Regions from separate parts of the Blautia wexlerae DSM 19850 genome, predicted to be linked through region 2. Evidence: a T-box and tRNA genes for the amino acid it is inferred to sense, from the RefSeq annotation. Region 2 holds a T-box; the other holds one or more tRNA genes.
What was found. The T-box of region 2 lies ahead of pheS (phenylalanine--tRNA ligase subunit alpha). A T-box ahead of a tRNA ligase gene usually reads a tRNA of that ligase, here a tRNA-Phe.
Positions count from the first base shown of each region.

Region 1 (15,018 bases), 1.8 Mb from region 2:
CGAATGTCTTTGCAGGATCCCAATATTTTCCGCCAACCTTCTGAGCCTGTGCATATTCAGACTGAGCTGCAAGTGCTGCAAGTGCTACATTTTCCTGAACAGAATCAGATGCTGCTACATTCTTGTTTGAAGGACCACTTTCTCTCTGATCAAAGAACATCTGCTGGGATTCTTCGTTTGTAAGGTACTCAGCAAGAAGAACTGCCCATCCGGAATTCTCAGAATAGCCGTTTACACCAACATATTTGTAACCGGCAACAGATCCCTGCTGAACCTGTTTGTCACCAACTGTGAATGTAGGAAGCTTTGTTGCTGCATATCCGTCACCAAATATCTCCTTTGCTGTGATTGCATCCCATGTACCGGAAACGCATGCTGCCAGATTACCGGATGCAAGCTGATTAGACATATCACCATCAGCAACTGCCATAAATGCCGGATTAGATGTAATATCAAGCATTCCTTTTACTACATCAACACCTGTATATCCATCAGCACTTGTTCCGTTCCAGTCCATAGTTGTTGTTCCGTCATCATTAAGTCCTGTTGTAAATCCTGCTCCATAGAAGAAAGAAGCATTGTACCATCCGGAAGCAAGTGTCATACCAACTTTCTTTCCGGCCTTATCAGCTGCTTCAAGAAGGCTGTCCCAGCTTGCTGCATCTTCCTCGGAAATTACAGATGAATCATAGTAAAGAAAATATCCGTTGTCAGCTGCTCTTGGAAATGCATACAGACTGCCATCAATTGTTGCTGCATCAATAGCGCCTTCAACGTTTGCAGCTTTTACATCATCAAGTGTTGTATCTGCAAGCTGAAGTGCTTCTGCATAATCATCAAGTTTCAGAAGTGCTCCTGCTTTTACAAGATCCGGAAGCTGATCATCTGCGAATGCATATACATCTGCACCAGCCTCTACGTCTGTCAGAATAGTATCTTTTGCAGTAGACTCAGATTCTACGCCAATCTGAATATCAAATTTCTGATCTGCATACTTCTCCTGGAATTTATCTGTCAGTTCTTTTAATAAATTCTGGTCTTCTTCAGCTCCCCATACAGTCAGTTTAATTGTCTCATCCTCTGCTGCACTTACACATACTGTGCAGGAAAGTGCCATAGCTGCTGCCAGTAACGGTGCAATCACCTTTTTTACATTTTTTCTCATTTTCTCTTCCTCCTGTTTTTGATGGTTATGCCTAAACAGCCCGCATCCGATTTGCGTAATAAACGCCCTCAGTTTTGTTTGCGCAACCGTTTGTTCATATTTTTAGTATATTCCTTTATATTTATAAAGTCAATTAGCCATTATTATCTAATTTCAAAACTCTTTTTTTGTCATATTGCACAATTCAGTTTGATTTTTTCGTTTTTTCATACAATGATATACTTGATTTGTGCAACCGTTTTCATTTTGATAAAATCAGATTGTCCAGAGAATTTCAACCGATTTTTTTATACACAAAAAGTTCTCTGCTTATTGATCCTTACAATAAATACAGAGAACTTTCTAATCCTGCCATTCATTTTCAATTTCTATAATCTGATCGGATTTTACCTCCATATACTACTGTGTCGACTCCCGCAACACTACCTGGTAGTTCAGAGGCACTGTATCCTCCAGTGGCTTCTCCCCGAGGATGTTCAGTAATTTCGCACATGCCATCTTTCCCAGTCTTACCGTATCAAAGCGTATACTGGTAATCGGTGGATTATTATATTCCAGATTCTTACTGTCATACATACTGGCTATTTTTATTTCTGCAGGAACCGATATTTTCTTTTCCCTCAGACTGCTCAGACACATGCTGCAGATCACATCATCCATGCAGACAATACCATCCGCGCCTTCTTCAAGCAGTCTCTTCACAGCATCAGATACTGCTGCCTGATTATCCGTATCCATGAAGATCAGATTTTCGTTAACAGAAACTCCCATTTCCTCATGTGCTTCCAGAAAACCCTGATATCTGCTTCCGGTAACATTGTAGGACTGATTTCCACCCAGAAGTGCCAGATTCCGAAAACCTTTCATCAACATAATACTTGTCAGTTCTTTTCCGGCTTCCTGGTTCTTGTTATCTACAAACGGAACTTCCGGATCTGAAGACGGGCCGATCAATATATATGGTTCCTTACAGTTCTTCAGATATTTCTGTACCTTGGAACTTACCACTGCTCTGCTTACAATGATCCCGTCAACTTTTCGATTTGCCTCCAGTCTCTGTATCTGCGATACATCTGCTCCATCAATCATAGAAATAATAATATCATAATCATAGGAGGAAGCCATCTCACAGATTCCATTCATACAGTCTTTAAAAAAAAGAAACTCTGTGGCAACATAATCCTTCGGCATCAGCAGTGCAATATTATAAGTTTTACGCTGTGCCAACCCCTTTGCCACAACATTGGGTCTGTAATCATGTTCTTTTATAAATGCCCGTACTCTGTCTCTTGTAGCCTGACTGATTCTTCCCTTTCCTGAAATAGCACGTGATACCGTAGTCTTACTTACCCCAAGCTCCCGGGCGATATCTTCTATTGTATATATCTTCTTTTCTTCTGTTTCCATAAAATACCCCACTTTTTGCGCAACCACTTGATTATATTCTATAAAATAACAAAATACTCAAGCACTTACAAGTAACTTTTAAAGAAGATATACCGGCAGTTCCTCATTAATATGAACAGAACCTTTTGCTGTTTTTTTCTTTTCTTCTGTAACAGATATTGTTTCCGGTTTCTCTGCCTCTTTTGTGGATACAACGGGCTTCTTTACGGTTTTCCCGGCACCTGCATTTGCTGCACGCCGAATACTCTCCCTGCCTACTGACATAATTCCATGACCTCCTCTGCCAATCTCGTATATTCCCTGGCACTTCTGCTTGATTTTTTATATTCCACAACCGGAATACTGTTATCCTGTGACCATTCTACAGAGCTGTCCACTCTGATGATCTGCTCAAATACATGAATATCCTCAAGTTCATGCAGTGTTTCCATTGTCTGTTTATAATAACTCTTTCTTGTATCTACCTTTGTCACTGCAATTCCGGCAACTTCCAGTTCCGGAGTAATCTGCTTTACTTCATTAAGAAATTCAAACATATTCGCAAGTCCGAACATTCCCCATGGACTTGCCTCAACAGGAATAATTACCCGGTCTGATGCACAAAGGATATTCATCACCCACCCCCCCCCAGCGTAGGAGGTGCATCAATCAGAATATAGTCATAATTTCCTGCATCCTTTATCTTCTGAATGCATTTTCGCAGGATAAATTCTCTCTGCCATTTTGTAAAAAGTTCATATTCTATAGAACTCATCAATGTAGATGATGGTATCAGATCCAGATTTTCGTAGGGAGTATGTACCACATAACCGCTGAGCTCTTCCTGTTTTCCGATTGCGCAATACAGATTCTTCTCTCCTTTCGCCTGCTCCAGCACCCAGTGCTCCGGAAAAAAGGCAAGAGAAAGATTTAACTGCATATCTCCATCGATCAGAAGAACCTTTTTCCCTGCCTGAGCCATCGCCGCTCCAAGGTTTGAACAGGTTGTGGTTTTTCCACTTCCACCCTTATTATTTGTAAAACATATCGTTATGGTTTTTCCCATGGAACTGTCTCCTTTACCACTTACTTTACTTGTATTATAGGAGATTTATCATATAGATTCAACTGTTTTCCTCATCTTCGCAACCCTGTAACTCATTTGCATTGCCGGACAAACATTTCTTTGATTTCCAAAATAAGCCCTTGATTTTTTGTTTTTTTGTGTTATAGTATTTATATACTTGATATATAGTTTTTAAAACTATGTTATATTGTTTTCATTGTATTTATCTGAATGAATGGAGGCGTTTTTATGAAATTTAAATTAAAAGATCCCGGAAGTGCAATCACTCATGGTATTGCCCTTCTTCTCGCTGCAGTCGGAGCAGTTCCTCTTATTATCAAGGCAGCGCGTTCTTATGATGTGCTCCATATTGTTGCTTTAAGTATTTTTATCCTTACCATGGTTCTGCTCTATGCAGCCAGTACCATTTACCATTCTGTAGATTCTACAGAGAAGGTCAATCGACGGCTGCGAAAAATGGATCACATGATGATTTTTGTGATGATCGCCGGAAGCTATACTCCTGTATGCCTGATTGTTCTTCATAACCGCATTGGATATATTCTGTGCGCGCTGGTATGGAGTATTGCAGTCCTCGGCATTATCTTAAAGGGCTGTTGGATTACCTGTCCCAAATGGTTGTCCTCTGTACTGTATATCGCCATGGGTTGGCTGTGTGTACTAGCATTTGTTCCAATCTTCCATGCACTCCCACGTGCAGGATTTGACTGGCTTCTTGCAGGCGGAATCATTTATACCATCGGTGGTGTGATCTATGCATTAAAAGTTCCGCTTTTTAATTCCAGACATAAGAATTTTGGTTCCCATGAGATCTTTCACATCTTCGTTATGCTTGGAAGTGCCTGCCATTTCATTGTCATGTACTTTTTTGTTGCTCCACTACCTGTATAACCGTCAATTTGCCAATAAACAAAACAAGGGGTTGCAGCACCGGATTTTTTCCGGTGCTACAACCCCTTAACAATACAATTTTCTCTGCTGCAGCATAATCCCTGCAGGAAAGCTTTTATATTACACAGCTACTCTTCTTTCCGGATACAATCCATAGGATCCATATCCCACGCCAAAATATCCATAATAGCTCTTCGCCTCTGCGAACAGCGGATCATATACTCTGCCTCCGATTTCAGCCCAGCAATGACCGCTTCCGTCAGTTGCCGTTGTATCTACGCAGACATAAACATTCTTATATCCAAGAGCCTTTGCAAGATAGGCAAACGAACAGGCATCTGAGAAACAGTCCCCGCCTTTTCCGCTCAGTATCAGATAATCGTTTGCATATAACGCAGGCCATGCAGTCTGATTATAAAATATTCTTCTGGTATCGTAATAATGCTGATACATTACCCATCTGAAACAGGTTTCAAATTTCTCACTTTTTGACATACTCGGTTTTGTGATCTTGCTGACAACATCCTTTGCTCTCTGCAAAGTCTCATACTCATACGCTTTGGTGGAATTCATTTTCTTTCCATTTGGATAATAAATCGTATTTCCTTTTTTCCAGGCTTCCAGAATTCCCTTTTCTGTACAATAATAAATTGTATTTCCAACTTTAACTGTTTTCGTTCTCAGAACACCCTTGTCACTGAAATAGTAATATTTTCCGCTGATTTTCTTAACGCCACTGTAACGTATTCCATTGGAACCAAAATAATATTTCTTGTTATTGTATTTGATCCATCCGGTTTTCATAAATCCTTTGGGACTGAAATAATAAACTCCACCATGGATTTTACGCATTCCTGTAAGATACTATCCATCTTTAAAATATTTCTTATTTTTTGTTCCATACTCATACCAGCCATTTTTCACCTCCGGTATGGGTGTTGGTGCAGGTGTCTCGATTGGTGTTACATCCGGAGCCGGTGTTTCAATCGGGATCGGTGTTACAGTAACATCCGGTACTTCTGCTGCCATGGCCGGGACACTGCCCATCACACATACTGCACATACTGCAAGCCATTTTGTCATCTTTTTCATTTTCTCTTATTCTCCTTATCTGACGGGTTCAGAAGCTCAGCAACTCCAGTTTTTTATTTCTGGTAAATTGTTTAATCTCATATTCACGTCTCATCGCTTCTTCTTTTGTTGAAAATCCTTCATAATATACAAGTGTAACCGGTCTTTTGGTCCTTGTATATTTCGCGCCGTTCTTTCCCTCGTTGTGTGCTTTCATACGTTTTTGTAGACAGTTTGTCCACCCTGTATAAAGAGTCCCATCTGCACATTTAACAATGTAAGTATAATTCATCATAATCACCCGACAGTCATATATTATAATCAAGCAACTGTCTTATTGTCTGGAATTGCATTATTTGAAATTTTTTATAATTTATGTAAAGGACAACTGCTATCTTTTGCGGTCGTCCCTGTTTCTATAATAAACAGTCGGTTTAAAACACGTATATCATCCGGACACATATTCTTTCTGACAGCCAGATCTCTCAGCACCAGAAATACCAATATGTCAAAAAAGCAGGCAGGGAAACCGACTGCGGATTTTCTTTCCCACCTGCTTTATTATACGTTTATTTTCTTATTTTGTGAATATCATTTTTCGAAGATTCCAGAGATTTCCCCTGAATTTTCCGCCTTTTACCTTTAGCTGCAGATCTTCACGATCCGGATAATATCTGGTTGAGAATACAATCTCTCCATCATTCAGATAAAGTTCCACTGCAGAAGTATCTGCAAGAATCCGGATATTGTTCAGTTCACTGACTTTCGCTTTCCGCTTATTTCTTCCTGCACCCGCAATTTCAGAAAATCCAATCTCCGCAATTTCATTTTCATATTTAAAGAGCATCTGTCCGCCCATACTGATCTGAAAACTTCTGTCTGTCACTGCAATATCTTCAATTAACAGATCAAAACCTTCATTTACTTCTACACGAACCTCAACAATTGATTTTTCATCATCAAGAATTGTTTTCTCTTTTCGGAGTCTCTCCAGTTCTTTTGCCGGATACTGGAATATTTTTCCATCCTTTACCCTCAGTTCCCGCGGTACGGTAAGACAATGCTGCCAGCCTTCATCAATGGTTTTATTGGTATATTCCTCCTCTGCATCCGGCATTCCCATCCATCCTATCAGAAGTCGCCTTCCGCTGTTATCTGTAAAGGTCTGTGGAGCATAAAAGTCAAATCCCATATCCCACTCACGAAAGTCTCTTTCATCTACAGAGCCATCCTCTTTTACCGGAAAATAGCCTGACTGATAGATATTCTGAAAACGAAATTCTTCCCTCTTCAAGCCCTGTGGTGATACAGACAGAAATTTCTTCCCGTCCAGTTCGAAATAGTCCGGGCATTCCCACATATAGCCAAAAGCTTCCGGTGTGGTTATTATATGTTTAAATTTCCATTCTTTCAGATTTTCTGATTCATAAACCAGAACTGCACCTTTATCTCCCTTAAGACGTCCACCAAGAACCATAAAATACCTGTCGTTTTCTTTCCAGACTTTCGGGTCTCTGATATGACAGGTAAACTCTTCCGGATATTTTTCAAAAGAAATTATCTCTTCTTTATCTCCGAAATGAATTCCGTCCTCACTTTCTACATGAAGCGTACTGGTCTCACGTCCTTCATTAATATAATCATAATCACCGTCAATCTTTACATTCCCGGTGAAAAACAAATGAAGTTTTTCACTCTCTGCCAATGCAGATCCGGAATAGACACCATGACAGTCATAAGGAGAATCCGGATAAAGAGCTGTCCCTTCGTATTTCCAGTCTACCAGATCTTCGCTTGTATAATGTCCCCAGAATTTCAGTCCGCCTTCCACATCAAAGGGAGCGTATTGAAAAAACACATGATATCTGCCTTTATACCAGCATAGTCCATTCGGATCATTGAGCCATCCGACCGGCGGCATCAGATGATGTCCAAGCCGGAATCTTCCTTCTGTCAGATCTGCGTTCTTTTCAATTACTTTTATATTTCTTTCAAGAACTTTAGTTAGCGTACTCATTTCACAATCTCCAATACTTTATCTGATGGTGTTACCGAATCTTCCGACAGAATTTTCACATCTTTATAATCATCCGAATTCGTTACAATAAGAGGCGTCGTCACATCGTATCCTGCTGCCTTAACTTTCTCCATATCAAAGGAAACCAGAAGCTGGCCTTTCTTTACGTGATCTCCATTCTTTACATGAGATGTAAAATATTTTCCATTCAATTCCACTGTATTGATCCCGATATGGATCAGAAGCTCCATACCACTTTCCGTACTTAAACCAACTGCATGCTTTGTATCAAAAACAGTCTCAACCACAGCATCACATGGAGCAACAACTTCACCCTTCGATGGAATTACGGCAATTCCTTTTCCAAGTACTTCCGAAGCAAATGTAGCGTCATTTACCTGGGAAAGCAAAATCGCAGTTCCTTCTGATACACTATAAAGCACAGAATCATCTGCATTGCTTTTTTCTGTTGTTGATTTATCTCCCACAGCTTCAACACTTTCTGTCTTTTCAGAAACATTAGTGTCCTTATATCCAAACAACCAGGTAAGTACAAAGGCAGCACCAAATGCAATCACAAACATAAGAATATAAGAAACCGGATTATTCAGACAAAGAAGAATTCCAAAGATACCGGTTACGCCAGTTCCCGTAGCCCCCAGTCCTGTAACAGATGCAAACAGTGCACCAAATGCACCACCAATACATCCCATCACAAATGGTTTTCCAAAGCGAAGGTTAACACCAAAGATCGCAGGTTCAGTAATTCCCATACAGGCACTTAATGCAGACGGAACTGCCATTGATTTAATCTTCTGATCCTTTGTCTTAAGTGCTACTGCAAGAGTGGCTCCACCCTGTGCAATATTCGCTGCAGAAGCAAGAGGCAGCCAGTAAGTAACTCCAAATTTAGACAACTGTCCAAGATCAATGATCGTGTACATATGGTGAACACCGGCAACCACCGTCGGTGCATAAAACGCACCCATAATAAAACTTCCGATACCAAATGGCAATGCGATCAGCCACTGAATCCCATTCAGAAGTCCGTTCTCAACAGTGACAAAGATAGGTCCGATAATGGATAATGTCAGATATCCTGTTACAAAGACACTTACAAGCGGAGTAACAAACAGATCAAACATTGCCGGCACTACTTTGTGAAGTCTCTTCTCAATCTGAGCCAGTACCCATACTGCAATGATAACCGGAATTACATGCCCCTGATATCCGACCATATCAATAGAGTAAAGTCCAAACCATACTTTCTGAGTTGCTTTAACACCTTCTGTGGCAACTGTCCATGCATTCTGGAGATTCGGATGAATCATGATCATACCGATAACTGCACCCAGATACGGGTTTGCACCAAACACTTTAGCACCGCTGTATGCGATGAGGATTGGCAGGAACGTATATGCCGTATTACTGAAAAGCTGTGCAAATGTATAAATAGAACCGCTGGTATCAATATTCAAAAATCCATTGTTTACCATGAAGTTCAGTGCTTCCATAATTCCCATCAGGAAACCGCTTGCAACAATTGCAGGAATAATCGGCACAAAAATATCTCCAAGTGTCTTGATCAGTCTCTGTACCGGATTTGCCCTGGAAGCCGCAACTTTTTTCAGCTCTTCTTTACTGCTCTCAGAAACTCCTGCAATCCGGATGAACTCATCATATACTTTATTAACTACACCTGTTCCCAGAATGATCTGCATCTGTCCCTGCGCAAAGAAAACACCTTTTACACCTTCAATGTTCTCAACATATTCCTTATCAGCCTTTGAATTATCACTGATAACCAGGCGAAGACGTGTGGCACAATGAGCTGCGGAAATAATATTTTCTTTTTTACCGATATGGTCATATATCTCCTGTGCTGTTTTTCTGTAATCCATAATATCCTCCTTTTATGGAATCGTTCTCATATAAATGTACACTTTGAAGTTCTCACATATTGAACAAATTTCACTTGTTAATCTTATAAAAATACCTTTTAACCTTAATATCATCTTATACCATTCCAAATTTACTCTGATATCTGATTATAACTCAGCAGATGTCTTGCACTCTCACGATATTTCTTATCTGATCACCAATATGTATTTCCTATGGATTGTATGTACTTTTATGGAATCGTTCTCATATATGCTATTATATCTGGGCGTTTTTTATTTGTAAATATGTAACATATCACAAATATTATATCCATTTTTTATATATTATTTCCAAAACACTCCCTTTAATATATATGTAAATCCAATTATTCAGAAAAAAAGAACTCTGATGATTGCCTCAGAGTTCCTTTTTCATGTTCAGTCATATATTTCGGTGAGACTCTCTGAGTACCACCTTACATCCCATTTTTATTTCTTTATGTACAGATGATGTTTCCTTAGATTCTATCAAATCTACCAGCACTTTTGCTGATTCCATTCCACTTGTCTTATAAAAAAAATGTACAGTAGTTAGCTTTGGTTCTATGATCTTTCCCAGAAAACTGTCTCCCATTCCGGCAATCTGAACCTGTTGAGGAATCTGATATCCGTTCTCCTTCAGCCAATTTGCCGCTCCAACTGCCATGGTATCTGTTGCACAGATCAATGTATCTACATCGGGATGCTCCGTAAAAAGTTCTTTCGCTTTCTCATATCCTGACTCTAATGTGAAATTTCCGCATTTTACACATCCACTTTCCAATGTGATCTGATTTTCTCCAAGAACCTTCTCCACACCTGATTTTCGCTGCCTGCCAACTGCCTCATCTTTATCCGTAACTGTAATATATCCAAACTTCTTTCCTGTCTTCACCATCTGTTCAGTAAGATTTACAGCAGCCTTATAATCGTCCTGAAAAATACATGGATAACCATCCAGCTGTTGTCCAAGTAAAACAATCGGAACTTTAAATCCCTTCATCATTTCCCTGTGCTGTTTTGTCAATATGGTGGCAATAAAAATAACACCATCGACCTGATTATCCCTAAACAGTGAAAGATATTTCAATTCTTCTTCAACACTGTTATTTGTATTTGCCAGTATCAGCTGATATCCTTTTTTGGTAAGTATGTCACTGATTCCGGCAACTTCCCGGCTGATCGTATTGGAATCTATCTTTGGCAGAATTACTCCGACCAGTTTTGTCTTCTTAGTACGCAGCCTCTGCGCCTGTGAAGAAGGCTGATACCCGGTTTCTTCAATAACTCTGCTGATATTTTTTTTCTTTTCCTCACTGACATAACCATTGTTCAGATACCTGGATACGGTAGCTCTGGAGACCCCTGCCAGTTTGGCAATCTCATTAATATTCATATAAAAAGCTCCTCTTTCATGCTGTCTGTATAATTTCCAAAAGTATTTTTATAACCAGCAGTATTTTATGATGCTAGTGTGCCCCTAACCTGATATCCACGAATTGTTAACTGCTGAATCACTACATATTTTGTATTATACTACACATATCATTTCTGTTGCAAATATCAAAGTACTGTTTATACGTTACTGTCTCGGCCCTATACCAAATTAAGGGCTGCCGATCTACGGCAGCCCTGTTTTTTTCTTCTATTTCATTATGGAAGATATTCAATCGGATCTATTGGTTCTCCATCCTTTTTCATTGCAAAATAAAGATTGGTTCCTTCTGTGCTGTAATATTTTGTAGGCTGTGCAATATATCCTATCGTCGTTCCCTTTTTAATTGTATCTCCTTCTGACACTGTCAGATCTGTAAGCTGTCCATAAACAGCCTGATATCCATTTCCAAGTTCCATTGTCAGTGTAGTACCCGTCTGCGCATTCTGCTCTATAGAATAAACCTTGCCATTAACAGCAGCTACCACAGGTGCTCCCTCTACTGCACCGACAGCAATAGCCGGACTCAATTTATACTGATCAAGCGTCGGAAAATAAGTAGTCTGATCCATACTGTAATCAAGGAGAACATTTCCATTCACCGGCCACTCCATTAATGTATCTTCCGAAAAATTTACTGTCGCAAGATTCAGGGCCGATGCCGAAACATCTGTTGCTTCATCTGCCTGATCTTCTGATATCGTCTGGGATTTCATATTTGCATTTACTGATGATTCTTCTGCTTGCTGAGAATTTACAGCATTGTCAGTCTTATCCACATCTGCAGTATTATCTGATTCATTATTATCCACAGTATTCTGAGCTGTTTCCCCATACATTCCTTGTTTTTGGAATGTAACCTTTGTATCATCCAAATCTTCCCCGTCATCGGATATCCACTGATTTTCTGACTCCACATGATTCGTTCCTGCATCTTCACTCAATTGTTCTTCCGTATCCTGTGTACTTTCACCGACATTTTCTGTTTTTTCTTCAGGAGTTTTCTCTTTGACCGGGGAGGTACCTAACTGATAAACTGTAATTCCCAATGCTGCTACAGCGGCCAGTCCAACGGAATTGGCAATGATTCTTGTCACTTTGTTATTCATCATATTCCTTTCACCTCTGTTTTCATCTTCATATCTATAGGGTGTCCAGAATATTCGTATCTATTCAGCAATTTACAGATTTTATGTTCAGCACATCCATCTCAGGAAAATAATATTGTAAGATCTCTTTTGCATTCGCAGACTCCTTTGCCATCTCATTCCCTCCATATTGTGAGAATCCTAATCCATGACCTTTTCCTCTACATAAAAATCGTACTTCCTTTCCAGACTTCTGAATTGTAAAATTTGAGGACGTGAGTCCCATTCCTTTTCTGAATGCCTCGCCTTCCAACACTTTCCCGTCAGCCAGAATTTCTGTAACATAACCGGCACTGTCCCTGGATTTTATTTCAATTCTTTCCGGAAGGATATTTTTATTTATGTATACACTATTCAAATAATCTTTTGCATTTTTATCCACAAGACTGTGTACGGATCTGAGATACGAATCATCTTCGTTGTGGAAAACTTCCATTCCATCTCTTGTCTGTCCTGCACTTAATTCATGATAGGGAACTAACTTTAATTCTTTATTCCATACAATGACTTTTCCTTCTGTTTCTGTTACTGCTTTTTCGTACTTATTCTGTAAAATTACACAAGCCAGGGATTTCCCCTCCATCTCTTCCTTTATCTGACATAAAGTTATTGCCAGATTTTTCTCCTCTTTCATTGTCCGGTAAAAATTTGATCTTGCTATGATTGTTTGTGCTTTTATAGTCTCAAGTTCATATTTGTCTTCAATCTGCGATGAAACGATCACCGGCAGAAGCATTTCCACATTAAATTTTTTATTGATCAATGTAGTGTTGGCACCATTAAAAATAATTGTAACTATATAGGGAACAAAAAACAGAGCAAAGATTCCCGTTGTTCCAGGGAAAAAAGACTTTCTCATATCAGACCATCATTATAAACTTCTTCTTTTTAGTATATACATATATATTTATCTGTATGTATATTATTTATAACACTTCTGTTATATAGCAATTCTCGTAAATAATGCATATTGATCCTGCTCATCAGAACATAAAATCCTGCTGAACTGTCTCAAATTCATTAATTGAGAGGACTGCGATAGTTTCTGCATACGGGGCTTCATTACCCCGTATTAAAATATACAGCCCTATTTATTCTATTCTGGATTCGTGGTTCATTCCAGTAAATGATTTTATTTTTTCTGTTGTTCTTTTTATCATCCGGACGCAAAACAGTTCTGTCTTTTTTAGAATCTGTATCTTTTATGCAGATTCTTTTCTTGTCTTCAATGACTCCCATTACAAAGCAAATAAGAGCAGTCATGATTAACTGAAAATATTTTTTCAGATTCTTTAAAGGACTCTTCATAAAAACTCCTCCTGTTCTGCATTACATCTACTGACTTCAAACAGCCTGTCCACCGTTAAGACTGCGCACTTCCTACGGTTAATGGTATCAGGTACTAATAATATATGAAAAAGCATAAAACTTTAGAACTTTTTTATTTCTCTATAGTAATTCCATAAAATGATGTTAGGGTTAAAAAAACACAAAAAAACTTCTGTGATATTCTCACAGAAGTTTTAAAGTGAAGCATCGGGGATTCGAACCCCGGACAACTTGATTAAAAGTCAAGTGCTCTACCGACTGAGCTAATGCTCCATATTATTTAATTATCACTTTCAAAGTGAATGCCCAGAGCCGGAATCGAACCAGCGACACGAGGATTTTCAGTCCTCTGCTCTACCAACTGAGCTATCTGGGCAAAATAGCGGGGACAGGATTTGAACCTATGACCTTCGGGTTATGAGCCCGACGAGCTTCCAGACTGCTCCACCCCGCGATATTAATTTTTAAAATCAAAAGCCGATGATCGGACTCGAACCGATAACCTGCTGATTACAAATCAGCTGCTCTGCCAATTGAGCCACATCGGCTTAGCTGTTAAGCTAAGTGGATGGAGAAGGATTCGAACCTTCGAAAGCGTTGCTAACAGATTTACAGTCTGCCCCCTTTGGCCACTCGGGAATCCATCCAAGTATGGAACCTATAGGGCTCGAACCTATGACCCTCTGCTTGTAAGGCAGATGCTCTCCCAGCTGAGCTAAGATTCCATATCCATATGCAATTTACCAAACTCGTCAGCTCATTGCTAACGACCCAGAAGAGACTCGAACTCTCGACCTTCGCCGTGACAGGGCGACGCTCTAACCAACTGAGCCACTGGGCCATTTAAAGGTTTGCACCTTCAAAACTACATACATGTTGACATTTCCTTGAGATTCATTCTTCCTGCGATTCTTGGTCAAGCCCTCACCCGATTAGTAACAGTCAGCTCCATGCATTGCTGCACTTCCACCTCTGCCCTATCTACCTCGTCGTCTTCAAGGGGGTTTACTTCTTAACGAATGGGATATCTCATCTTAAGGGGGGCTTCACGCTTAGATGCCTTCAGCGTTTATCCCTTCCGGGCTTGGCTACTCGGCCGTAGACTTGGCAGTCTAACCGATGCACCAGCGGCCCGTCCATCCCGGTCCTCTCGTACTAAGGACAGCTCCTCTCAGATATCCTACGCCCACGCCGGATAGGGACCGAACTGTCTCACGACGTTCTGAACCCAGCTCGCGTACCGCTTTAATGGGCGAACAGCCCAACCCTTGGGACCTACTACAGCCCCAGGATGCGATGAGCCGACATCGAGGTGCCAAACCACTCCGTCGATGTGAACTCTTGGGAGTGATAAGCCTGTTATCCCCAGGGTAGCTTTTATCCGTTGAGCGATGGCATTCCCACTTAATACCACCGGATCACTAAGCCCTACTTTCGTACCTGCTCCACCCGTCGGTGTCGCAGTCAAGCTCCCTTCTGCCTTTGCACTCTTCGAATGGTTTCCGTCCATTCTGAGGGAACCTTTGGGCGCCTCCGATACCCTTTCGGAGGCGACCGCCCCAGTCAAACT
Region 1 is NZ_CP102267.1:35,116-50,133, reverse strand. Features, by position in the region: gene NQ550_RS00265 (extracellular solute-binding protein) at 1-1,165, opposite strand, end outside; gene NQ550_RS00260 (LacI family DNA-binding transcriptional regulator) at 1,565-2,572, opposite strand; gene NQ550_RS00255 (hypothetical protein) at 2,651-2,836, opposite strand; partial or broken gene NQ550_RS22330 (ParA family protein) at 2,827-3,617, opposite strand; gene trhA (PAQR family membrane homeostasis protein TrhA) at 3,867-4,529, shown strand; gene NQ550_RS00240 (transglutaminase domain-containing protein) at 4,650-5,381, opposite strand; gene NQ550_RS00235 (hypothetical protein) at 5,394-5,621, opposite strand; gene NQ550_RS00230 (GIY-YIG nuclease family protein) at 5,650-5,892, opposite strand; gene NQ550_RS00225 (glycoside hydrolase family 32 protein) at 6,178-7,617, opposite strand; gene NQ550_RS00220 (PTS sucrose transporter subunit IIABC) at 7,614-9,518, opposite strand; gene NQ550_RS00215 (LacI family DNA-binding transcriptional regulator) at 9,940-10,932, opposite strand; gene NQ550_RS00210 (M23 family metallopeptidase) at 11,190-12,083, opposite strand; gene NQ550_RS00205 (SpoIID/LytB domain-containing protein) at 12,145-12,978, opposite strand; gene NQ550_RS00200 (hypothetical protein) at 13,182-13,427, opposite strand; tRNA gene NQ550_RS00195 (tRNA-Lys) at 13,649-13,721, opposite strand; tRNA gene NQ550_RS00190 (tRNA-Phe) at 13,752-13,824, opposite strand; tRNA gene NQ550_RS00185 (tRNA-Met) at 13,829-13,902, opposite strand; tRNA gene NQ550_RS00180 (tRNA-Thr) at 13,924-13,996, opposite strand; tRNA gene NQ550_RS00175 (tRNA-Tyr) at 14,014-14,095, opposite strand; tRNA gene NQ550_RS00170 (tRNA-Val) at 14,101-14,173, opposite strand; tRNA gene NQ550_RS00165 (tRNA-Asp) at 14,216-14,289, opposite strand; rRNA gene NQ550_RS00160 (23S ribosomal RNA) at 14,361-15,018, opposite strand, start outside.
Region 1: it encodes a tRNA-Phe, which carries the amino acid that the T-box ahead of pheS (phenylalanine--tRNA ligase subunit alpha) is inferred to sense. The anticodon was not compared.

Region 2 (15,018 bases):
CTTCATATGCGGGATATGTAAGAAATGTAACATCTTTATTGTTTTTTACATTCATCTTTGGAATCTGTTCACTGTTCCATTTTATCTTCATATTTCATTATTCCCTTCCTGCTGTATGGCAGATTATTCATCAAAGCAGTTTCTATAATTATTAGAGGATTGTAATATATTCAAACGCATTCTTAACCCAGTGTATTTCATCCCCGTCAATTCCTGCCACATCGAAACGGCATGGGATATCCACATTGTGATATTCCACTGTAAGAAAATACCTTGCCACCTTACATATGGTTTTCTGTTTAGCAGGATTTACTGCAGCCAGCGAATAACCGGAACTATTGTCTTTCCTGTATTTTACCTCAACAAAAACAAGATATTCTCCATCTCTGGCAATCAGATCAATTTCTCCAAATCTGCATCTGTAATTATATCTCAGAATAAATAATCCCTGCTGTTTCAGATAATCAGCAGCTTTTCGTTCGTAACAGCTTCCGGTAGACCGGGTATTTTTATGCAAATTCTTCCATCCATTTCTTTTTATATTATATGTAGGCATCTTTTGTTGTTACTGTGCATCACTCAGTGTATTGCTGTGTACTGAAGGATAGTAACCCTTTTGCGACTGTTTATATGAAATGTGTAATAAAGGTCTTTCTGTGGATCGGGGTTTCTCCATATTTTTTCAGTGCCGCAATATGATCGGCAGAACCATATCCCTTATTTGATGCAAAGCCATATTCCGGGAACACTTTATCATATTCTTCCATCATTCTGTCCCTTGTCACTTTTGCAACAATACTTGCTGCTGCAATGGAAACACTCTTTGCATCTCCCTTAATAATGGGAACCTGTGGAATGGTGATCTGAGGAATCGTGACTGCATCATTGAGAAGAAGCTGAGGAACCACTTCCAGTTTACTTACCGCCTCCCGCATTGCCTCATAAGTAGCCTGAAGGATATTGATCTCATCAATACGCTCCGGGCTGCGCATACCGATTCCTACTGAAACCGCTTCCCTCATAATCACATCATACAGTTCTTCTCTTTTGGAAGCACTGAGTTTCTTGGAATCGTTCAGATAAAGGATCCGGCTGTCCTGTGGCAGAATTACTGCACATGCCACAACCGGGCCTGCAAGGGGGCCTCTTCCCACTTCATCAATTCCGCATAAATAACCAAGATGTTCATATTTATGCTCATATACCTTCATATTTTCAATACGCTGCTTCTCCGCTTCCAGAGCTGCTTCCTTTTTGCGGCACTGTGCGATCAGCTTTTGCACACCACTTCTTGTATCTTCTTTATAAATTTCATATAAAGCCGGGTAGCTGCTCATATCTGCTGCAGCAAACTCGGCTTTAATCTCAGCTATTGTTTTCATAATGGCGCCCACTCCAATGTGATCCGCCCCATTTTTCCGGAACGGAAATCATCAAACAGTATCAGCGAAGCTTTGGCATAGTCCAGCTCTTCCTGCTTTTTCAGACACCCTCTGGCTCTGGCAATCGCCTCCAGAACTTCCACAGAAGTTCCCTCCTCTGTGATCTGATATCTCTCTGCCAGAATCCCTTTATAATTTTCGCGCAGATAATCGATCAGCCAGAGTGCCAGTTCCTCCATATTCAGAATGTCATCTTTGATAGAACCTACACATGCCAGACGGATTCCCACCTGCTGGTCTTCAAATTTCGGCCACAAAATACCAGGAGTGTCCAAAAGTTCTACTCCCTTATTCAGACGGATCCACTGTTTTCCTTTCGTAACTCCCGGCTTGTTTCCGGTCTTTGCACAGGCCCGTCCTGCAAAGGTGTTGATAAATGTAGATTTTCCTACATTCGGGATTCCCACTACCATAGCGCGGATCGGACGGTTTTTAATACCGCGGCGTCTGTCTCTTTCTATCTTTTCCTTACATGCTTCCTGGATCACATTATTGATTGCTTTCATTCCGGAACCATTTCTGGAATCTACTTTTACAACATAAAATCCCTTTGCCTGAAAATAAGTTTTCCAGGCTTCATTCTGGCGCTCGTCAGCCAGATCTGATTTATTAAGAAGAATCAGTCTGGATTTATTTTTTCCCAGTTCATCGATATCCGGGTTTCTGCTCGAAAGAGGTACGCGGGCATCCACAAGTTCAATGATCAGATCGATCAGCTTAATGTCCTCCTGCATCTGTCTCTTTGCCTTGGTCATATGACCAGGGTACCACTGTACGTTCATATACACCTAACCTTTCAAAAATCCAAATTTATCTTTCGGGGAAATGACAAACCATACCTTTCCCACAATATATTTCTTATTGATATTTCCGATATCACCATACCGGCTGTCCTCACTGTTATTTCTGTTATCGCCAAGTACAAAATACTCACCGCTTTCCAGAGACACTCCGTCGGATGCCAATCCCGCATTACTGATTTCAGGAAAATTCTTATTTTCATTATATACTTCTCCGTTGACCAATACTGCTCCGTTGGATATCTGTACAGTCTCACCAGGCAGACCGACCACGCGGCCGATATGCAGAGCCGCATCATCACTTCCACTGGTTTTATATACAATGATGTCTCCCCGTTCAGGTGAGGATACTTTATAAACAGCCCTGTTTACAAAAAAGCGTTCTCCAACCTGCAGTGTGGGCTCCATGGCACTCTCCTGTACAGTCACTGATTGAAACAGCGCAATTCCCGCCAGAATGCCAAAAATGAGCACTACCGCTATCTGAAATATCCAGTTAAGGATTCCCCGGACTTTTTTATCTTCAAGTTTTGTTTCCAGCATATCTCTGGTCTCTTTCAGTGCCGGACTATCTTTCCATTTTCTGATATTCATCCAAATCTCCTGACAGATGGAAAAAGAGGGACAATACACAAGTTATTGTCCCTTCTTCTGCTAATTCATGAAATTATTTAACAAGCTCTTTAACCTTAGCTGCTTTACCTACACGATCTCTTAAGTAGTTCAGTTTCGCACGACGTACTTTACCACGACGGATAACTTCTACTTTTACTACATGTGGGGAATGAAGCGGCCATGTTTTCTCAACGCCTACTCCGTTAGAGCTCTTTCTTACAGTAAATGTAGCTCTGTTGCTTCCGCCCTGTTTCTTGAGAACTGTTCCTTCAAAAACCTGAACACGTTCACGGTTTCCTTCTTTGATCAGTGCGTGTACTCTTACAGTATCACCTGTGTTGAATGCCGGTACTTCAGCTTTTAACTGAGCTGCTTCGATGTTTTTGATAATTTCGTTCATTGTATTTTTCTCCTATTCTTATATGGATGTTCTTAATACATATCCTGTAACAGAGGACCATCTTTTTTCACAACAGTTGTGATTATACTATATAGCCTGATGTATTGCAATACTTTTTGCAAATTTTTTACCAGCAGATTACTTCACATCCTGTTTCCGTAACCAGAACAGTTACTTCCCACTGGGCTGAAGGAAGTCCGTCCTCTGTACGGACTGTCCACTCGTCAATCTCATCCGTATAAATTTCATCGCTTCCCATATTTACCATCGGCTCTATGGTAAACATCATACCCGGAACCATCAGGACACCTGTATTCTCTTCAGAAACAAAGCTTACCCATGGATCTTCATGGAACTCAACTCCCACACCATGTCCACCGATTTCTCTGACTACAGAATATCCGTTTTCTACTGCATGTTTATGAACTGCACTTCCCATATTTCCGATCGGAGTCCATGGTTTCACCTGGGAAATACCAATCTCAACACATTCTTTTGTGACCTTGACAAGTTTTTCTTTCTCCGGACTCACTTTACCGATGCAGAACATTCTGGACGAGTCAGAATAATAACCATTATATATTGTAGATACATCAACATTGATAATATCTCCCTCTTTCAGAATCTGCTCTTCATCCGGGATTCCATGGCATACCACTTCATTTACAGAAGTACACACGCTCTTTGGAAATCCTTCGTAATTTAACGGTGCCGGGATTCCCCCATGCCGTACAGTCTCTTCATGTACCCATCTGTCAATCTCTTCAGTGGATACACCTGGTTTAATATGCTCTTCCACATAATCAAGAACTGCGATATTGATTTTGCAGCTTTCTTTTATTTTCGCGATCTGTTCGGGTGTTTTGATCAGATCATGATCGATCACTGCATATCCTTTCTGCTTCATTATTTCCATTTTTTCATCAAATGCCTCATGGCATTTTTTATATTTTTTTCCGCTTCCACACCAGCATGGATCGTTTCTTCCAATTTTCAAAGACATGATAATTCCTCTTTCTTTTTTCTTATGTAGGGTACAGCGCATCATCACCATTACAGGAAACTGTGTACTGTTTTATCATACCACATTTTCTCTCGGAAATGTGAACTGTTATTGGTAAAATTACTCGTTATCTTTCGTGAATTGTAAGATAAAGCATCTGCATCAAAGCATTTTTCAAACACACTCCGGAATTGAAAAATCCGGCAGTTTAATTGCTACCGGATTTTTCAGAATCAGAAGTCTTATCTGTATTCATAATCTGATTAAGTTCATTTATCATCTCATCATCTTTCAGACGAAACTTTACTTCCACTCGTCTGGATGCATCCTTATCTACATTCCCATCGGAATCCAGAACCGGATTGGCTGAACCATGACCATTTACGGTCAGATAATTCTGAAGTTCTGAAACCTCATCAGAACTCAGGAAGTTCTCCCTGATTTCCGTCAGATACTGTGCAACTGCGAGAGAACGTTTCTGAGAAAGCTCCAGATTATAATCATAGTCTCCGTCTGTGTCTGTATAACCGTCAATGATGATCTCAGCCAGATACTTCTTATAATCTTTCTGAAGAAGCACCTTACAGTAAATCGGAAGGATATCTGCAAGTTCCTGTTTGCCCTCATCTGTCAGTTCTGACTTATCATAGTCAAATAATACATTTGCATTGAGGGTAAGAGCACCTGTCTGAGCATCAATATCAACACTTACATTGTTTTTGGAAAACTCCTTCTGCAATGCTTCAATAACATCTGCCTTGACACCGATGATATTATCAATTTTCTTCTGCTGTGTGGCAAGAAGAGATGTTTTTTCATCAAGGCTGGCCTGCTGTTCCTTTAACTGTGCTGCCAGTTCTGCAAGAAGCTTTTTCTGCTTGTCAAGCTGTTCATCCTGGGAACTCAGCTTGCTGTTTTTCTCGTCCAGCTCACTCTGCTGTGCCAGAATTTCCGCTGTATACTGCTCCTGAAGAGCTATCTTGTCATCTCTCTCCTTAATACTCTCATTATAACTTTTCTGAGCCTGAAAAAGAGTCACACACATAATCAGTATAAAAAGGAGCAGAACACCGGCCATCATATCAGAATAAGACCGCCAGACATTAAATCCGCCCTCTTCTGATTTCTTTCTTTTGCGCATATTTCTCTCCTTTTCTTATTTGAATAAGCTGAATTTACCTTTCTGGTTTTTGGAAATATTCTTCATATTTTTGTTCATCTCCTCCAGAAGTGCTTCCTGACGCTCGCTCTGTTCCTCCAGAAGTTTGCGTACTTCCTCCACAGATTCTTTCTGTGCCGCACTCTGAGCTGATTTTCCGCCTGAGAGATAAATATTGTTGTCTTCTTTCTGAACAGAAATATCTGCAAAGAGTCTGCGTACCTCTTCCATTGTCTCGTAAGTCATCTTCTGATAAGATACAAAGTCTTTCATCTTTACATCCAACTGTTCTACCAGTTTACGGTTAGCCTCAAGCACATCTTTTCCTGCCTGATTTGCAGCCGAAACCTTTTCCATTCCCTGCGCGGCAGCTTCCACATATTTCTGCATTGTCTGATTGCAGGCAACCCAGAATTTGGCAGAAGATTTCTCGGATTCATGCAGATAATCCGCAATGCGCTGATAATCCTGCTGCTGAAGCTTCTGGATTTCCTGATTATCCTGTGTGATTCTTGTTGCCGTAGACATATAACGGCCCTGAACCTGTCCCAGTTCATTTACAAGGTCTTTCATAGCTTCGCTCTGTTTTGCATATGAGGTATTCAGCTGATTACTCATCGTCTGATAGAGCCTTGTAGTATAATCAATATTTTCTTTCTGCGCTTCCTTCAGCTGTACAAGAGCTTCATTGAAATCTGTGAACTGCATTTTAAATGAACCGTTCATCTCCCGCAAAAAAGTACGCAGGATATCCTGAACCACATCCTCCTGACATTTTGTTACAGATTCTGTCAGAATCTCCAGAGATTCTGTCATCTTCTGGAAAGTAGGATTGATTGCTTTCTCAAAACTCTCTGCCATCTGTGAGGTAAGCTGCTCTGCCATCTGTTTCATGGCTTTTGTCTGAACCTTCTGACTTGCAAGCATCAGGTTTCTTGACTCGCTCTCAGCCGCCGGAAGTACATAAAGATGAAATCTCTCCAGAAATCCCTGAAGCTTCGCATCCATTCCGGAATAAACGCTTTTCATTCCGGAACTGTAGATCAGTGCAAATGCAATTCCATAGATAGAAGTAAGGAATGCTACTTTGATACCATCTACCAGGGCAGATACAGAGGTAGTCATTGTCTCATAGCTGGATGGCTCAAAACTCTTAAGCCCCCATACCAGACCAATAAAAGTACCAAGAATACCAAGGCTGGTAAAAATATCCGGTGCCATTTCCAGAATCTTCTTATGTACATGAAGATCAATCTCGTCCTCATTTATGTAATCTTCAACATCTCCGATTCCTTCCTGGTTTTTCTCCATGGCATCTACAAAGCTGTCCATTCTGTCATCCAGATATTTATGTTCAAACATCCCCTTCAGGCAGGAAAGATCTTCGCTTTTGGCTTTTCCGGGTATTTTGAATATACTGGAAAGCTCCTGCGTTCCTCTTGCAAGAGCCTCTCCAATGCTGTCTACCCGAAACATACCGCCAAACAGTCCGGCCAGATAGATCACAGCCATAACAGCGAGGAATGCAAAGTTATAAATCATCGTGCCTGATGAACCATTCCCGGTCAGCAGCGTCATGGCAACACATCCGCCAAGCACCACCAGAAAAAGAACCGTATTCATAATTTTTTTGCCCATAATACACCTCCTGTGATTATTTGCAGATTCTGCACAAAATTACAGACAATTTCCTTTTTCGTATATCATATCACAACGTCATATCTGTCACAAGTAAAAATATAGTTACTGTTCACAGTAACGTAGCCAAAAGTTACTGTTCACTCCGTTCTCAGTAACACGCTTCGCGATGCACAGAATTTATGCTAATCGCATAAATTCGCGCGGTATATCTCGGTTTTTCTGTGACCTTCGCTCACAAAAAACACCTCGCGGGATATTACCAGTGAACAGTAACAGCCAAAATTCATTCCAGATTGCCTGCGGCAATGGAGTTTGGGCTTGTATGTCTCGGGATAGTGGTGTATAAACAGTAACAAAATATATTAAAAGTCCGGCAGAAAAGCTGTACTCAAAGCACAGTTTTCCACCGGATTATTTTACAGAATTGTTATATTTCAGAATAAACTTTATCTTCTTCCAGAAATCTGGCTTTTCCATCTTTCACTTCAAGTAGATTGATACTGCAGTTTGGAGGCACACATCCATGCCAGAAATGTTCCGGATCCTGATAAACATTCTGAAGCAGTGCACGAACTGCACATCCATGAGAAGAAACAAGAATTGTTTTGTCTGCCAGAGCAGGATCTGTCGTTTTCTCCACCCAGAATTCTCTGGTGCGTTTCAGGATATCAGAAATGTTTTCGCCGTTTTGAGGACGTTCAAATTTCTGTGGCTCTTCAAAGAAAATTTCCATTTCATGGCTGATGATCTTCCCTTGTTCATCCTTAAACCGGCTTCCTTCAAGAACTCCGAAATCAATTTCCTGGATTCTTTTATCCTCAATAACAGGAATCTGCCTGTTTCCCAGCACATAATGTGCTGTCTGTCTCGCTCTTGCCAGAGGACTGGTAAAACAGATATCAAACGGAACATCTTTTAATGCTTCTCCTGTTCTTTTCGCCAGTTCAATTCCTTCCGGTGCAAGGGGAATATCCATTGCCCCCTGCACTTTTTTCAGTTTATTCCACTGAGTTATCCCATGTCTTAATACATAAATCAGCATTAACTTCTCAACTCGATTCCAAGGTCTGTCAGACCATTCAGGATTTTCTTCATTGCAGCTGTAATCTCGCTCTCTTCCAGAGTCTTGTCATGGTGACGGAATACCAGAGAATAAGCCATGGATTTATATCCTCCTTTAATCTGGTTTCCTTCATAAATGTCAAATAACTGATAACTCTCCAGAATCTTTCCACCTCTCTGAGTCAGAATATGTTCAATCTGTCCTGCAAGAACGGTTTTCGGAACGACCATACTTAAATCGCGGGTTACTGCAGGATATTTTGCAATTCCTGTGTATTTATGGTTGAAGCTTGCAAATTCAAGAACCGTAAGGATATCAATCACTGCCACATATGCCTTATCACCGATTCCATAAGTATCTGCAACCAGAGGATGAACCTCTCCCAGATAGCCCACAACCTTGCCATCATAAACCATATTTGCCTGTCTTCCGGGATGAAGGTAAGTTTTTCCGCTGTTTGGATCATAATCTACTTTATCTCTCATTCCTACTTTCTCAAAGAACTCTTCACATACACCTTTCATGTCAAAGAAATCGCCGTTTCCATACATACCAAGTGTAAAGTGCATACGCTCATCCGGAAGTTCTGTAAGAGGAAGTGCATTCGGACGATATACATTACCAAGTTCATAGAGACGTACATCTTTATTTCTTCTGTTATAGTTCGTAGCCAGAGAACTGAGCATACCGTTTAAAGTAGTTGTTCTCATGACACTGTAGTCTTCTCCCAGAGGATTGCTGATCACGATTCCCTGACGGAGCTTACTGTCAACCGGAAGTCTTAATTTGTCAAATATCTTCGGACTTTCGAAAGAATAGGTCATTCCTTCAGAGAAACCACAATATTCCGCAATATCACGTGCCACTGCTTCAATACGAAGTTTAAACGGAAGCTTACCTGTTGTAGCTTCACCTGTAGGCAGAGTAGTCGGAATCTTATCATATCCGAAAAATCTTGCAACTTCTTCTGCAACATCAGCTACATAATGGATATCCTGACGGAAAGTAGGAGCTACGATCTCATTTGTTTTTTCGTCATAGGTCAGTTCTACTTTTGCCAGATAAGCAAGCATTTCTTCCGGTGTCAGGTCAGTTCCAAGAAGAGCATTAATCTTCTCCGGTTTGAAAGGAACTCTGGATGGTTCTCTTACTTCATTGCAGATATCTACCATTCCACCTACGACTTCACCTGCCCCAAGTTCCTCCATCAGCTGGCATGCTCTGTCGATAGCTGCCTGCGCATTGTTCGGGTCAAGACCTTTTTCGAATTTACCGGAAGCATCTGTTCTCAGACCGATTCTCTTGGAAGAAAGGCGGATATTTGTTCCATCAAAACATGCAGCCTCGAAAAGAACGGTTTTTACATCGTCTGTGATCATAGAATTCTCTCCACCCATGATACCGGCAATACCAACTGCTTTCTCACCGTCACAAATCATCAGTACCTGATCATCCATGGTACGTTCCTGTCCATCCAGCGTTACAAATTTCTCATCATTCTCTGCACGACGTACAACGATTTCTTTTCCTGCAATCCTGTCCAGATCATATGCGTGCATTGGCTGACCAAATTCTTCCATTACATAGTTTGTAATATCTACCAGATTATTGATCGGACGGATTCCATTGGAAGCCAGACATCTCTGCATCCATTTCGGAGATGGTCCGATCTTAACATTCTTTACGACTCTTGCGCAGTAACGTGGACAAAGTTTCGGATCTTCTACTGTTACTTTTACATAGTCAGAAGCTTTTTCATCATTTCCCTTACACTCTACAACAGGAGGACAGAATTTCTCATTAAACGTAGCTGCCGCTTCTCTTGCAATTCCCAGTACGCCGTAGCAGTCAACACGATTGGATGTGATTTCATATTCAAAGACAACATCATCCAGGCCCAGTGCCTTGATCGCACTCTCGCCTACAACAGCGTCTTCAGGGAAAATATAGATTCCGTATTCCGGTGCTTCCGGATACATTTCTCTTGTGCTTCCCAGCTCTTCGATGGAACACATCATACCATAGGAATCGATTCCGCGAAGTTTTCCTTTTTTGATTTCAATTCCACCCGGTGTTTTCTTTCCGTCATGTCCACCGGCAACACGTCCGCCGTCAAGAACAACAGGAACCTTATCTCCCTCTTTTACATTAGGAGCGCCTGTAACAATCTGTACAGTCTCTGTTCCGATATTCACCCGGCAGATGATCAGTTTATCTGCATCCGGATGTTTCTCAATTTTTTCAATCTGACCGATCACGATCTTATCCAGATCTGCGTCCAGTTTTTCAAAGCCTTCCACTTTTGTTCCTGTCAGTGTCATGGCATCTGTATATTCCTGTGCTGTCACATCAAGATCCGGCACATACATTTTAATCCAAGATAATGAAGTATTCATTTTGTTAATCCTCTTTCTATATTATAGCTCAGACTTATAGCAGCTTTCCCGGACAGAAATTTCCTCTTGGCTGCATAGCTCTGTTATTTCAGACAGTCATTTCATCAGAACTGTTTCAGGAAACGGATATCATTCTCATAGAGCAGTCTCATGTCATCAATCTCATATTTCAGAAGTGCAATACGTTCAAGACCTACGCCAAATGCGAATCCTGTGTATTCTTCCGGATCAATTCCGCACATGCTTAATACATTCGGATGAACCATACCGCAGCCAAGGATTTCAATCCAGCCGGAACCTTTACAGAAACGGCAGCCTTTACCACCACACTTGAAACAGGATACATCCACCTCTGCGCTTGGCTCTGTGAACGGGAAGTGATGTGGTCTGAACTTAGTTTTTGTCTCAGGTCCGAATAATTCCTGTGCAAACTCCTGCAAAGTTCCCTTAAGATCTGCAAAAGTGATGTTCTTGTCAATAACAAGACCTTCGATCTGATGGAAAGAAGGAGAATGTGTTGCATCTACTTCATCTGAACGGAATACACGACCAGGTGCGATCATACGAATCGGCAGCTTTCCTTTCTCCATAGTACGTGCCTGAACCGGTGAAGTCTGGGAACGAAGAAGGATAGAATCGTTGATAAAGAAAGTATCCTGTTCATCACGTGCCGGATGATTTTCCGGAATATTCAGTTTAGTAAAGTTGTAATCCGCATACTCTACCTCCGGTCCCTCTACTACTTCATAACCCATACCAATAAAGATACGCTCTACTTCTTCCAGGGCGATGGTGTTCGGGTGACGGTGACCGATTTTAGCTTTCTTTGCAGGTAAAGTCACATCAATCACTTCCTGTTTCATCTTCTCTTCACGTGCTGCTTCTTCCAGTTTCTGTTTAGATTCATCAAGAAGTGCTTCTATCTTGCTTCTTGTTTCGTTTACAAGCTGTCCAACCTTCGGGCGCTCTTCCGGTGCAACATCTTTCATACTCTTTAAAATTGCAGTCAATTCACCTTTTTTACCAAGGTATGCCACACGTACTTCGTTCAGTTTTTCCAGACCTTCGGATTTACTGATCCGTTTTCCGGCTGCTTCAGCCAGTTCCTGAAGTCTTTCTTTCATATCCATGTTCTCTTTCTCCTTTATGTCATAATGTCAGAGAAGAAAAATCGTTACTGAGAACAGAATGAACAGTAACGTAAAATCTGACTCTGACTTGATAGCCACAAATCGCTCCGTTGCAAAAGCAGTTCTCGCAATTCATGTTATAATAGCAGAATTGGCAAACAAAAAACTCCGTCCCACTAAAGGGACGGAGCAAAATATCCGCGGTACCACCCTGCTTCCTGCATTTTCTACAGGCTCTCGGTCTGCTTAACGCGCAGTAACGTCATTTCCTACTCAGTAAATACTGTCATTCAGAAATGCGGCTCCGGTGGGAAATTCAGGAAATATCTGAACCTGAGGCAGCTTCCAGCCGATGGCTTCCTCTCTCTGACGGAAAATAAATCCCTGTAAACACCTTCTAAGCTTTTCATGATTATCAACACTAGTAATCATGCCACAGACGTCAAAATCTGTCAAGTACCATTTACATTATTTATTTTTAAGATATTCATCGATACCTTTGGCACCAGCTTTACCTGCACCCATGGCAAGGATAACAGTAGCTGCACCTGTAACAGCATCACCGCCGGCATATACACCATCTTTAGATGTCTTACCTGTTTCTTCTTCAGCAATGATACATCTTCTCTTATTGACTTCAAGACCTTTTGTTGTAGAAGAGATAAGAGGGTTCGGGGAAGTACCAAGAGACATGATAACTGTATCTACATCCATGTCATATTCAGATCCCGGAATTTCAACCGGACGACGTCTTCCGGAAGCATCCGGCTCACCAAGTTCCATCTTGACAACCTTCATACCTTTTACATGACCGTTCTCATCTACAAGGATTTCCTTCGGGTTAGTAAGAAGATCAAAGATGATTCCCTCTTCTTTTGCGTGATGAACTTCCTCTGCTCGTGCAGGAAGCTCTGCTTCACTTCTTCTGTATACGATATGTACTTCAGCACCAAGTCTTAAAGCTGTTCTGGCAGCATCCATAGCAACATTACCACCGCCTACAACTGCTACTTTCTTTCCTGCTGCGATCGGTGTATCATAAGAATCATCAAAAGCTTTCATCAGGTTGCTTCTTGTAAGATATTCGTTGGCAGAGAATACACCGCTTGCATTCTCACCCGGGATACCCATGAACATTGGAAGTCCGGCACCTGATCCGATAAATACAGCTTCAAATCCTTCGTCCTCGATCAGCTGATCGATTGTTGTGGATTTACCGATAACAACATTAGTCTCGAATTTAACACCTAATTCTTTAACTTTTTCAATTTCTTTCTTAACAACTTTCTGTTTCGGAAGACGGAACTCCGGAATACCGTAAACAAGAACACCTCCAAGTTCATGAAGAGCTTCAAATACAGTTACATCATAACCAGCTTTTGCAAGATCACCTGCACAGGTAAGTCCGGAAGGACCGGAACCGATCACTGCAACTTTATGTCCGTTCTTAACTTCTGCTCCAACAGGTTTGATATCATGTTCCAGAGCATAATCAGCAACAAATCTCTCCAGCTTACCGATAGAAACAGCTTCACCTTTGACTCCGCGGATACATTTACCCTCACACTGGGATTCCTGAGGACATACACGTCCACAGATAGCCGGAAGTGCGGAGGATAATCCGATCACTTTGTATGCTTCTTCGATCTTTCCCTCTTTAATCTCTTCAATAAATCCAGGAATATTAATGGATACAGGACAGCCTTCCACACATTTCGGTTTCTTACAGCCTAAGCATCTCTGTGCTTCTTCCATTGCTTCTTCCTGATTGTATCCAAGACAAACTTCTTCAAAGTTTGTTGCACGCACCTTTGGATCCTGTTCTCTTACAGGAACTTTCTTTAACATCTTTGCATCTGCCATTACTTGTCACCTCCACAATGTCCACATCCGCCATGATGGGTATCACCTTCCTGAAGTTTCAGTAATGCACGTCCCTCTTCAGTCTTATACATCTGGCTTCTCTTCATAGCCTGGTCGAAATCAACGAGATGTCCGTCGAATTCCGGTCCGTCTACACATGCAAACTTAATCTCATCGCCAACCTGAAGACGGCATGCGCCACACATACCTGTTCCGTCAACCATGATCGGGTTCATGCTGACAATTGTATGAATGCCAAGCTTCTTGGTAAGAAGACAGACAAATTTCATCATGATCATCGGTCCGATCGCTACACAGACATCGTAATGTTTGCCTTCATTTGTTACCAGATCCTCAAGAGTCTTGGTAACCATACCTGCACGGCCATAGGAACCGTCATCTGTAGTAACATAAAGATTGGAAACTTCTCCCAGTTCTTTCTCAAGGATAACCATATCCTTAGTTTTTGCACCAAGAATAACATCTGCTGTGATTCCATGTTCATGGAGCCATTTTACCTGTGGGTAAACAGGGGCTGTACCAACCCCGCCGGCAACAAATACCATTTTCTTTTTCTTTAATTCTTCGATATCTTCCTCAACAAATTCAGAAGGACATCCAAGAGGTCCTACGAAATCGCGGAATGCATCTCCTGCTTTTAATTCTGCCATCTTGATGGTAGATACACCAATCTCCTGGAATACGATTGTGATCGTACCTTCTTCACGATCATAATCACAGATAGTAAGAGGGATTCTCTCACCCTTCTCATCTAACTTAACGATAATAAATTGTCCTGGCTGACAATGGCTTGCAACACGCGGTGCGTGTACAACCATAAGATGGATCTTAGCTGCCAGTGTTTCAGCTTTTAAAATCTTATACATGGTTTTCCTCCTCGCAAATAATAAACCTCTATTAATAATACGCCAAAATCTGACATATGGCAAGGGTTGATTTGTAGCATATATAAGATTTTTTTCACTTTTAACACTCTTTTTCTATCATTTCATATAATTTTGCCAACGCTTCCTTAATACCGCCAACCTCATCGATCAGCCCTTCTTTTACCGCCTCTTTTCCTTCCAGCATGGTTCCTACATCTTTTACCAGCTGAGAAGTATCAAGCATCAGCTCTTCCAGACGTTTCTGAGATGCTCTGGAGTGTTCGGAAATAAATGTAGTGATACGGTCCTGAATTTTCTCCATATTCCGGTAAGTCTGAGCCACTCCGATAAACATACCATTGGAACGTACCGGATGGATCACCATCGTAGCACTTGGTACTGCGAAAGAATAGTCCGCAGATACGGCCATCGGAACTCCGATAGAATGTCCGCCGCCCAGAACCAGTGACACTGTTGGTATACTTAATGAGGCAATCATCTCTGCAATGGCAAGCCCAGCCTCCACATCTCCTCCCACTGTGTTTAAAAGGATCAGCAATCCTTCTATTTCTTCATCATCCTCAATGATGGCAAGCTTTGGAAGTACATGCTCATATTT
Region 2 is NZ_CP102267.1:2,921,353-2,936,370, forward strand. Features, by position in the region: gene pgeF (peptidoglycan editing factor PgeF) at 1-91, opposite strand, end outside; gene NQ550_RS13580 (YraN family protein) at 152-556, opposite strand; gene NQ550_RS13585 (ribonuclease HII) at 627-1,382, opposite strand; gene ylqF (ribosome biogenesis GTPase YlqF) at 1,379-2,224, opposite strand; gene lepB (signal peptidase I) at 2,231-2,836, opposite strand; gene rplS (50S ribosomal protein L19) at 2,910-3,257, opposite strand; gene NQ550_RS13605 (methionyl aminopeptidase) at 3,385-4,260, opposite strand; gene NQ550_RS13610 (OmpA family protein) at 4,469-5,401, opposite strand; gene NQ550_RS13615 (MotA/TolQ/ExbB proton channel family protein) at 5,417-7,057, opposite strand; gene NQ550_RS13620 (histidine phosphatase family protein) at 7,488-8,102, opposite strand; gene pheT (phenylalanine--tRNA ligase subunit beta) at 8,102-10,519, opposite strand; gene pheS (phenylalanine--tRNA ligase subunit alpha) at 10,624-11,643, opposite strand; T-box leader at 11,827-12,058, opposite strand; gene gltA (NADPH-dependent glutamate synthase) at 12,118-13,512, opposite strand; gene NQ550_RS13640 (sulfide/dihydroorotate dehydrogenase-like FAD/NAD-binding protein) at 13,512-14,399, opposite strand; gene NQ550_RS13645 (ClpP family protease) at 14,500-15,018, opposite strand, start outside.